2 regions of the Jeotgalibaca arthritidis genome follow, and region 1 is predicted to be linked to the other one. Evidence: riboswitches for the same ligand, from Rfam matches in the RefSeq annotation. Region 1 holds a riboswitch; the other holds the start of a gene.
The links. Region 1 has a riboswitch for lysine ahead of G7057_RS12015 (ABC transporter permease subunit). Riboswitches for the same ligand answer to the same signal wherever they lie in the genome.
Positions count from the first base shown of each region.

Region 1 (5,803 bases):
AACACGATCTGCTACTTCACGCGCAAATTGCATCTCATGGGTTACAACGACCATAGTCAGCCCCTTATCTGCTAGCTGTTTCATAACACGCAACACTTCTCCAACCGTTTGTGGATCGAGTGCTGATGTTGGTTCATCAAATAACAGTAAATCTGGCTCCATTGCTAGTGCGCGTGCAATAGCGACACGTTGCTTTTGACCACCTGATAGTTGTGCAGGACGAGCATGGATAAATTGTCCCATACCCACTTCTTCCAAGAAGTGTAAGGCTCTTTTTTCAGCTTCTTCTTTGCTTACTTTTAAAACATTAATTTGGCCAGTCATACAGTTTTCAAGCACATTTAAGTTATTAAATAAATTAAAGTGTTGGAAGACCATTCCTACTTTTGAACGATATTGGAATAAATTTAGGGAGTCTTCTAAAATACTGTCATCTCGGTAAATAATATCACCAGTCGTTGGTTTTTCTAATAAATTTAAGCAACGCAATAAGGTTGATTTACCTGACCCCGATGCACCAATTAGACAAACGACTTTACCTTCTTCTACTTCAAAATTAATATTCTTAAGAACTTCGCGTTCGCCGAACTTTTTGCTCAGCCCTTTAATTTTCATTACAGAAGTCATTAACTTTGCACCTCTTTATCTAACGTGATCACTTGGTTTTGATTACCACCAACCAGATCATAATGTGTTGGTCCGTCTAGTTTTTTCTCAAGAAAACGTAAGATACGCGTCACCGAGAATGTCATAATTAAATACAAAATACAAGCTACTGTAAACGGCCCGAAGTAATCAAAGTTAATCCCTGATACTGTTTTTGTTTGAAAGAACAATTCCGTTACTGAAATAACATTTAAAACAGATGTGTCTTTAATATTAATAACAAATTCATTACCAGTCGCTGGTAAAATATTCCGCCATACTTGTGGCATAATGACAATTCTCATCGTTTGAAAGTGAGACATCCCAATTGCTTCTGCACCTTCATATTGGCCTTTATCAATTGATAAAATCCCACCGCGAACGATCTCAGTGATATATGCGCCTGTATTAATCGAAACAATAAAAATAGCGGCAAAAATACGGTTCATATCCCAACCAAATGCAATGGCAGATCCGTAATAAATCACCATTGCTTGCACGATCATCGGCGTACCACGGAAGAATTCAATATAAATGGTTGTTAAAAGATGCAGACCTTTTAAAGCGTAGCGCTTAAAGCCTTTGTCTGGATGTGGGATGGTGCGAATCACACCAAGAACAAGACCAATGAGGAGACCAATAATGGTCCCGATCATTGAAATGTATAAAGTAACCCAAGCACCATTTAAGAAAAGCGGTGCATTATTTTGAAAAATATTCCATAAATGACTCAATTGATGTCAGCTCCTACTATTGTTGGGCTGCTGGTTGATTAGCAACCGCAGCATCCATGATTTCTTGTCTCTCTTCGTCAGAGATTTCGCTTAAAATGGCATTCATTTTGTCTAAATCTGCTTCGTCTTTACGTACGCCAATCGCAATTGTCGTATCTTCTGGACTTGTTTTGAAACCATCTTCGAATTCAACAAAACTAAAATCACTATTTGCATTTGATGCACTTACTGCCTCAGGATATTCTGATACATAGCCATAATCACACCTGCTTGAAGCGCCACACGCATAGCAGAGAAATTTTCCATTGCTGTTTGCTTGTTAACACCTTCAATTTGGTCAATGACATTATAATGGAAGGTATTCAACTGAGCCGTTACCTTTGCAGAGTTAAAATCTGCTAGTTTTGTGGCATTAACGAAGTCACTATCTGAAGCGACTACCATAACCAATTGCGACTCTAAATAAGGATCACTAAAGGAAATGGTTTGTTTTCTTTCTTCTGTTGGAGACATACCAGCGATAATGGCATCAATTTTCTTAGCTTGAAGAGCTGGTACTAAGCCATCCCATTCTGTCTTAACGATAACTAGTTCTTGTCCCAAACCTTCAGCGATTTTCTTTGCAATCTCAACGTCATAGCCACCAGCATATTCATTTGTACCGTCAATCGGAACACCGCCGTTACTGTCATCTAGTTGCGTCCAGTTATAAGGGGCATAGGCAGCCTCCAGTCCAACAACAAACTGATCATCCTCTGCAGCTGATGACTCTGCGTTACTACCATTACCACAAGCAACTAACAAAGCTAGCGATCCTAACAACATAGCAGCATAATTAAATTTCTTTCTCATACGAAACGACTCCCTTTTATTTGTATTGAGAATACAAAAAAACCGTGAGCAAAAGGCCCACGATTGGTATCGTCCTTTTGCCCCAATATGAACAGCGCTTCAAAAGATAAAATGGGCATTTTATCTCGACAGTCCTATACTTATTCAGCATAGACCCAGCACCTAAACGGCACTTCGGCGAATTCCCCTTTCGTTTCCTACTGATGGTTTTCGCGTCCTCTAATTCATATTGTTTTGATATTCTACTGGTGTAACTATAATAGATAGCAAAGCGAATGTCAACCTCAGATCGTTAATCTAGCATATGATTAGGCAAAAATATAGCTGTTCGTTACAATAATAATAGGATTTGAAGAAGGAGGACATGTGATATGATACCCAAAATTATTCATTACTGCTGGTTCGGTGGCAATCCATTAGGCCAAAAAGAAGAAAAAATAATAGCAACTTGGGAAAAATACTGCCCTGACTACAAAGTTATGGTGTGGAATGAAGACAATTTTAATGTTGATCAAATGGGCGATTATGTGAAAGAAGCTTATCAAGCTAAAAAATGGGCTTTTGTTTCTGATGTTGCTCGACTCTATGCCTTAACACAATACGGTGGTATCTATATGGATACAGATATGGAGGTTATTAAACCACTTGATCCGCTACTTAAATTGGATGCTTTTATGGGCTTCGAAGTGGAAACAACCATTTCAACGGCTATTATTGCTGCCAAAGAAAATCATCCGACCTTCAAACAACTTTATGACGATTATAATGACCGTCATTTCATCAATGATGATGGGTCTTATGATGAAACAACCAACGTGATTCGTATTACTGAAATTTTTCAAGAAAATGGTCTCTTACTAAATAATGAAAAGCAGACCGTGATGGATGTGACAATCTTTCCCCGTATCTACTTTTCACCAAAAAGCTATTGGACGCAAGAAATCAACGCCGGAGAAGAAACTTATGGCATTCATCAGTATTCGGGGTCTTGGCTATAAAAATAGGGGCTGGGAAAAAACTCCCAGCCTCTTTCCTATACCCGAATAATGTAGCGTAAATGTGCTCAAAAAGGCAGCCCCGACGTCCACTTCACGAATCATGCTCAGATGGTCTGCAACCATCTTGCGCTTATTCGCTCCAGTGATTCGGGGCTGAACGCCTTTTTTCCCACTCTCCTTTTATTCATTATTTAACGATGATATGCATCAAAATACCATTTGTATCTTTAGCTTTTAAAACACCAGCTTCTTCTTCGTATGAAATACCATTTTGATCAAAGCGGCCTTTCAAAGCGACCAATTCATCTTGGTTTGGCAATACCCAAGTATAGTAAGCCATTCCGAGTTGGTCTGCTTCTGGTTGTGGCAATAGTTTTCCAGCCCAAGTGTTTGAGCCAACATGGTGGTGATAATCTCCCGATGCAAAGAATTTAGCTTGGCCGAAATAGTCAGATTTTAGTCCTAGACCAATTATATTCGTATAGAATTCACCGTTCTCTACTAAATCTCTAACTGTTAAATGGACGTGTCCCATAATCGTACCAGCTGGCAAACCTGAGAAAGGTTTCTTAACAGAGCCTAATACGCCTTCTGCATCCATTTGAATGGTAATACCTTCGATTCTACCATCTTCTCTTACGTCCCACTCAGAACGGTTTTTATCAGCGTAAACCTCTACACCGTTTCCTTCCGGGTCGTTAAAGTAAATCGCTTCACTGTACCCGTGATCACTTGCGCCACCTAATGGGTACTTTTTAACTAATAGGTTATATAAAAATTCGCCTAAGTCACTTCTCGTTGGCAGTAAAACCGCATGGTGGTATAAGCCCGCTGTCACTTTCTTCTCAGCTGCTGGATTAATTTTGATTAATTCAAACAATGCCTCTCCGGTTTCTTTCACACCTAGTGTTACACTGTTATCTGTTTGAGCAAGGATTGATGTCCCCATAATTTCTTGGTAAAATTGTGTCATTTTTTCTAAATCATTTACTTTTAATGCTACTTTTCCTAACGTCCATGCTTGTGTCATGATAAAAATACTCCTCTTTTTATATGTTATAAGTAATCTTTTTTCTTTAGCCAAAATACAGTGAGTATCCCGAGAATGATAGAGACGCCAACTAATAATAGAAATGCAAAACCATCATCTTCAAACGGTAGAGCTACATTCATGCCCCAATAAGAGCCAATAATGGTCGGAATGGTCAAAACAATAGTCAGTGATGTCAAAAACTTCATAATGTTATTCAAGTTATTAGAAATCACACTTGAAAACACTTCACTGAGATGACTAATCATTTCATCGGATTCTTTCCGCATGACCTTTGCTTGGTTAGATAAGACACGGATGTCATGCAACAGTTCACCTGCGTCTGACCCCTTACCTTCTTGTAAGTGATCAAACAGATGAGCGATAATGTCATGGTTCTTGGTAATACCCGTTTCAAAATAAACCAGACTTTTATTAATGGCGATCATTTTATAAAAGGCTTCATTCCGAGTTGTGTGGACGATGTTTTCTTCCATATTTTCAATCATGTCATCAATTCGTGTGATAGCCTCAATGTATTCATTGGTGAGCTGCCAGAGCAATTGTAAAATAAAGAGAGAATCATCATAGTTTCCGTTGCTATTCAGAACATTTTTTAGAAACGGAGGTTCTTTTGAATAAATCATAATAACTTTTTTTTCTAACGTAATGATTGAGATCGGCAATGTTTGATATTCAAGTCGATTAGTTTCATCAATTTTCATTAAAGGATAGAGAAACAACAATAATTGAATGTCTGTTTGCTGACTGTTGCGAAAGGTTTCTTTTCTTGGAATCATATAGCGGTTCAAGCTATCTGTAATAAAATCCAGCGGTATCTCTTCTTTTTGATGCAAGTCATCCATTTCGTCTTGAGACGGATTATCATACAAAATCAGGGTTGCTTGATTACTATCCTTGGTCTCCACAAAGTGTTGCCCTTCTAACCGAAAAGCTCTCATCTTGTTCACTCCACTCTATTCAATGATAAAGGTTTCTAATGTTGATGCTAATTCCGTATACGGATCATCTGACCACCAATGTCTGCCATTGCCTAGACACTGACAATAATAAGCTATCTCATCTTCTTTCATGCTTTTCCGAAAATGGACATGTCCCATCACACTATGTCGGATTGGATAATCCTCATACAAGGACATATAACTCTTACTACCCAAAAAGGCATTGTAATAATCATAAACCCGGTGCGGCAAAGGTACGGTAAACTGGGGATGTGTGACGATATGTGTCATCAAAATTATTTGACGATCATTAACAGACTGGCAGTCTACTTCTAGCTGTTGCCGCATGGCTTCTGCTACCTCTTGATCGCTTTGCTTCCAGTGTACATATAATCGATCATTCCAGCCACCAATACGCAATTTCTTCTGCTCAAATTGTTCAGTTGTATAACTTTGACTGGCAAATCCATAATCATACCAACCTGGATTCCCCACAACTGACCATTTGTCATTTAGTAAGAGTGGTTTGCCGACAGGCGAATCCTCCCTTTGTAAAAAGGTTTGGTAAATACCCTCTGTGTC
Region 1 covers NZ_CP049740.1:2,160,005-2,165,807, reverse strand. Annotated here, with positions in the region: gene G7057_RS10835 (amino acid ABC transporter ATP-binding protein) at 1-627, opposite strand, end outside; partial or broken gene G7057_RS12015 (ABC transporter permease subunit) at 627-2,231, opposite strand; lysine riboswitch at 2,316-2,461, opposite strand; gene G7057_RS10820 (glycosyltransferase family 32 protein) at 2,603-3,229, shown strand; gene G7057_RS10815 (VOC family protein) at 3,417-4,259, opposite strand; gene G7057_RS10810 (magnesium transporter CorA family protein) at 4,286-5,221, opposite strand; gene G7057_RS10805 (metallophosphoesterase) at 5,237-5,803, opposite strand, start outside.

Region 2 (5,803 bases), 850 kb from region 1:
TATTACGACTTGTATCGGACGCAATCAGAATTGCTGAAAAAAATGTAACTTAATAAAAAATGCTAGTGAGTTTATCCAAACCTATGCCTACGATGCAATACCAATATTAACTATAATTCCTATGCAGAACAAGTCACAGGTAAATTCGCGATGTTGAAGATAGCTAAGTACTTAAAATTAGAACTAGTAGCTCTTTAAAAAATAAAATGTAGTCAAATAGCCATCAGCTCAGATTTTCATCCCAGCTGATGGTTGTTTTTTTGGTTGTGAGGAAGTTCAGCGTTCAAAAACGTTCAGATGTAGCTTCAGAAGAGAAAACCCTAGAACAAATTTTTAATTTTCTCGATATTTTTAATAATAACGGATGTTGTTCCGTCAGGATTATTAATAAATTCGACAACTTCAGGATCTTTGTACAATTCTAGAGGGATACTAATTTCAATCCCGTTATCTAAACGGAATTTTTGTTTAGAATATTTCGGTCCAGCTACAGCTACTTCAGCAGGAGCACGGTCGACATAACCCATCTCATTGATTTGCTCAAAAAACTTTTCTTTTTTAGCATAGCTATCGCCGTACAAGGTCTCGGCAATGATTTGGTTATCAATGACATTTTCCTCGTTCATACTATGTACAATAGCTTCTTTTGTCTCAGCGAGAACTTGGAATTCTTCGTCGTTAAAGGCCTTACTCGTTTTTTGAACAGCCTTTTTAATAATTGCAATATTTTCCTTTAAGCTTGGTTGTGGCTTATCCTCTAAAAATAACTCAGTAAAGTAGAAGACTTTTTCTGCCAACTCATCAATCAAATGTTTTTTCTCAATGACGTGGTATTCCATATTAGTGAGGTTTAATACCATTCCTTCTTGAATAGCTTGGCGCGCACTCGGTAAAATTGACCGATTCACGATCAATTGATTCGTCAAAGTGTCATCTTCATAGGAAACATGATGAGTAATTGAATCTGAATGATTCAGTTTAAACAAACCTAAACAAGGCACTTCATCCATAGTAAAGAGTGTAAATAACAAATCTGCCGGTGGAATTTCAGAATTGATTTTAGTAATGGCAAAAAACTTTTCCGTTAACTCTTTAGTCGCTTCAATAAAATCCGTTTCAATACGATTAAAAACTGGAACTAATGGATTTTCGTCAGCTAGCATACCAGTTTTCATGCTGTCGGAATCTTCTACTTTTTCAATTTTGGCATGAATATAATCTAAGGTGAATTTCTCGCTAATATCCAATCCCGCAAAGGAAAAAATAGCTTCATTGCTGTTTAAGTCAAAAATATGTAAAATAGCTTCTTTTATATAAATCATTGGGCTACCTCCGTTTCAGTCACGCTTAGTAGTATCTCACACATTTGAATTTCCTAAAAGTGAATTTTGATTTGCAAACCGCCTATATTTGTCTTATATTTGAAAGAACGACTGATTTAATCAGAATGGAGCATAACAATGACTCAACCACAACCATACGGCACAGTGTTGCTGAAAGCTGAGAAGATATTGAGTTTTCTAGCTTCCAAAAGTGAGCCACAGCCCTTACATGTGATTGCCAAAGAGACGGAAATGACAAACTCAACGGTATCTAAAATTTTATCTACCTTAGAATTAATTGGTTATATTCACCGAAATGACAAAACGAAAACCTACCAATTGGGTAGTGGTCTCGTTAAATACGCCAACCAATATTTGAAGGATTTAAGTATTTCAAAAATTGCTTATCCTTATTTAAAAGATTTGCATCGTCTGTTAGATGAAACGGTTCATCTGTCCATTCGTGAAGGCAACGAAATGCTGTATCTCAATAAGCTAGAATCAACCCAGCCCATTGTTGTCACAACATCTCGCATTGGATTTACGAAGCCCATGTACGCCTCAGCTATGGGGAAGGCTGTGTTAGCAGAATGTCCAACAGCAGAATTGGATGATTATTTTTCAACCGTGAGGATGACGGCCTTTACCCCGAATACACTTGTAGACCGCGATGATTTAGAAAAAGAATTTCAATTTGTGCAAGAGCACGGCTATGCCTTCGACAACAGTGAAGAGCAAATCGAAGTTTTCTGTATTGGTGCATCCTTATCAGTGGATGGGAAGAATTACGGCGCCTTTAGTGTGAGTATGCCAACTTACCGCAGAACACCTGAATTAGAAGAAAAAGTAATTTCTGCTATTTTGGAAACGAAGAGAAACATTATTCAAGAGTTAAAACAAGTTTATCATTATTTATAAAAGAGAAGAGACAGCCTTTTTTAGTGAAAATGGGTTGTTCTCTTCTCTTTTATATTCTATAATAGAAGAAACATTTCCTATTAAAAAACAAACTTTCCTATTCGGAAAGAAAAGCAATTTTACTAGGGATTTAAATTTTAATAACATTTGTAACCGTAAACATTTAAAAAATAGAGAAAAAGAGGGTCCGTTATGAAACAAAATATTTTATGCGTTGGAGAAACACTTGTCCGCTTGTCAACTCAAGTTGGGGTTCACTTTTACGATACGATTAGTCTAAATTTAAACTATGGTGGAGCTGAAGCTAACGTTGCGATTAACTTGGCTAACTTAGGCCATAAAACAACTTACTTCACCAAAGTACCTAACAACCAATTAGGTCAAACTGCGATTAAAAATACACAAAAATACGGAGTCGATGCAAGCCATGTTATTTACGGTGGCAACCGCATTGGGTCTTATTATCTAGAAGCAGGGGCTGGTCCTCGTGCCGCAAATATTATTTATGATCGCGCTCATTCCGCTATTTCAGAAATGAAAGTAGACGAAATCAATTTTGATGAGCTATTAGAAGGAAAAAGCATGCTTCATATTACAGGGATTACGGCAGCTCTTTCTAAAGATAGTGCTGAAGTGACTTATCAATTGATAAAAGCAGCTAAAGAAAAAGGATTGGTTGTTAACTTTGACGTCAACTTCCGTTCTAAATTATGGTCTGTGGAAGAGTGTGCGGTTTTCTTGAAACGTGTTCTTCCTTATGTAGACTACTTATCAGCAGGTAAATTGGATGCCATCAACTTCCTTGGTGTGAAAGAATTGGATCCTGACCAAACAACAACTGAAATTGAGCAATTGGATTACTATTTTGGAAAAATCCATGAATTATATCCAAATATCCAAATTTTCTATGCAACAATCCGTAATGTGATTTCAGCAACCCACAATACGTTACAAGGTGCATTTTGGAAAGATGGCATTACTTACTATTCGAAAATTCAAGATATGGACCACATCATTGATCGTATTGGTGGGGGAGATGCGTTTGCGGCAGGTGTTTTACATGGTATTTTAGAAAATTATGATCCAGAATATACCATTAACTTCGCAACAGCATTATCATCATTGAAACATACCATTTATGGAGATGTGTCACCATTCACGGTGGAACAAGCAGAACGTACGATGACACACGATGCGCGTGTTGATCGCTAATAAATAAGTTAAATAAATAATGAGTAGACAATTAGTTTCGTTAATGTTATTCTAATGTAACATATAGATAGAGGTAGCAATGTAAATGAGTAAGACATGGGAGAAGGCATTCTAGGATCATGTTTGAAAGGTAATCATTGCCGAACAGTTAAAATTGGCAAATTTTAATTGTGGGGATGTGGGGAACACCTACATCACTCCTGCTTGCAAAAGTGGTGGTGCTAAATATTTTGTCTACATCTGCTTGTATACAATATAAAGGCGCCAGAAATGGCGTCTTTTTTTGTTATAATAAAAGAAAATAAAGTAGCAGATGAATAGTAGAATCGAGGAGAGAGACAATGACGGAATTACACATTGGCGGTGTTGCCGCTAGCCAATTAGTGGCGCAATATGGCAGTCCCTTATATGTTTATGATCAACAACAACTTGAAACGAATTTACAAGCTTATAAACAAGCCTTCCAATCTGATCGTTTTCCAACCAAAATTTTATACGCATCCAAAGCCTTCCAGACGGTTGGGATGATGAATTTGGTCAACCAATATGGTTTTGGTGTGGATGTAGTGAGTGCTGGCGAATTGTATACAGCCTTACAATCAGATGTGCCAGTTGACCATATCTACTTTCACGGCAATAACAAATCAACAGAAGAACTGAAAATGGCTTTTGAATCGGGTATGCAACATATTGTTTGCGATAACCTAATGGAATTGACAGAGTTGAGTCAGCTAGCAAATGACTACAAACAGCCGATGCAAATTATGTTTCGTTTAAATGTCGGCATTGAGGCTCATACTCATGAGTATATCGTGACGACTCACATTGACTCGAAATTTGGTATGGCTTATGATAGCTCAGACTTTAAAGCTTGTTTAGAGCTATTAAACGACAATGACTACCTTGAGCTAGAAGGCTTCCATGTTCATATTGGTTCTCAAATTTTTGAAATGGATGCCTGGTATGCGGCTATTGATAAGATGGTGTCTTACTTGAACGACTTTGACCAACCGTTAACCCTTAATTTAGGTGGTGGCTTTGGTGTTCGCTATACCGAGGACGACAAGCCACTAGGGATTGAGGAAACGATGAACCAATTATTACGTTATTTGGACCAATCGTTAACGGCAGCAGATTTAACCGTTAAAGAACTAATTATTGAGCCGGGACGCAGTCTAGTTGCCGAAGCAGGTTATACCCTTTACGAAATTGGTTATCAAAAACAAACACCAAATAAAACGTATTATTTTGTAGACGGTGGTATGGCAGATAACATTCGTCCAAGTTTGTACCAAGCGAAATATAGTTGTGATGTGGCCAATAAAATGGATGCAGAAAAAACAGAACACGTAACAGTGGCTGGAAAATACTGTGAATCGGGCGATGTTTTAATCCAGGATGTTGCATTACCAAAAGTTGAAAAAGGCGATTTACTCGTCGTTTATGCAACAGGTGCATATGGCTACTCAATGAGTAGCAACTACAACCGTAGTTTAACACCAGCCGTTGTTTTTGCTAAAGACGGCCAAACAACTGAAATTGTCAAACGTCAAACTTACTTAGACTTGTTACGTAACGACCTAAAATAGAAACTGGAGGATGATTAGATGTTAAGCGGATCTTTAGTAGCCATTATTACGCCAATGCATGAAGATGGCAGCATTCACTTTGAAAAAATGGGTGAATTAATTGAATACCATATCGACAACCAAACCGATGGGATTGTGTTGTTAGGAACGACAGGTGAAGCGTCAACTATGACCTTTGAAGAGGAGAAACAATTAGTTTCTTTTGCAGCTGAAAAAATCGCTAAACGCGTGCCCCTTATTGTCGGCAGCGGTAGTAACAACACGGTGACAGCTGTAGAAAATAGTAAAGCTTTTGCTGAACATGGTGCGGATATGCTGTTAGTAGTAACGCCGTATTATAATCGTGCCAACGAAGGCGGTATGGTTCGCCACTTTGAAGCTATCGCTAATAGTGTTGACATTCCGATTATTTTATACAATGTGCCAGGGAGAACAGGATGCAGCCTGTCTGTATCAGCCGTAGCGACACTAGCTAAACATCCTAATATTATTGGGATAAAGGAAGCATCAGGTGATATTAGTTATGCCGTTAAACTGGCTCCTTTATTGAATGATGACTTTGCTATGTATAGCGGCAATGATGATATTATCGTGCCACTATTGAGTTTAGGTGCCAAAGGTGTGATTAGTGTTTGGGCGAATATTATGCCGAAAGAGGTTCATGATTTAGTTAGCCTCTATTTAGAGGGTCGCCATCAAGAGTCATTAGCGATTCAAACTGCTTATTTAGACTTGGTTGATGCGCTCTTTTATGAAACTAAT
Region 2 covers NZ_CP049740.1:666,493-672,295, reverse strand. Annotated here, with positions in the region: gene G7057_RS03390 (ABC transporter ATP-binding protein) at 1-48, shown strand, start outside; gene G7057_RS03385 (nucleoid-associated protein) at 321-1,322, opposite strand; gene G7057_RS03380 (IclR family transcriptional regulator) at 1,461-2,240, shown strand; gene G7057_RS03375 (sugar kinase) at 2,433-3,452, shown strand; lysine riboswitch at 3,513-3,684, shown strand; gene lysA (diaminopimelate decarboxylase) at 3,794-5,041, shown strand; gene dapA (4-hydroxy-tetrahydrodipicolinate synthase) at 5,060-5,803, shown strand, end outside.
Region 2: it holds a riboswitch for lysine, as region 1 does, so the genes downstream of both, lysA (diaminopimelate decarboxylase) here and G7057_RS12015 (ABC transporter permease subunit) in region 1, are expected to answer to the same signal.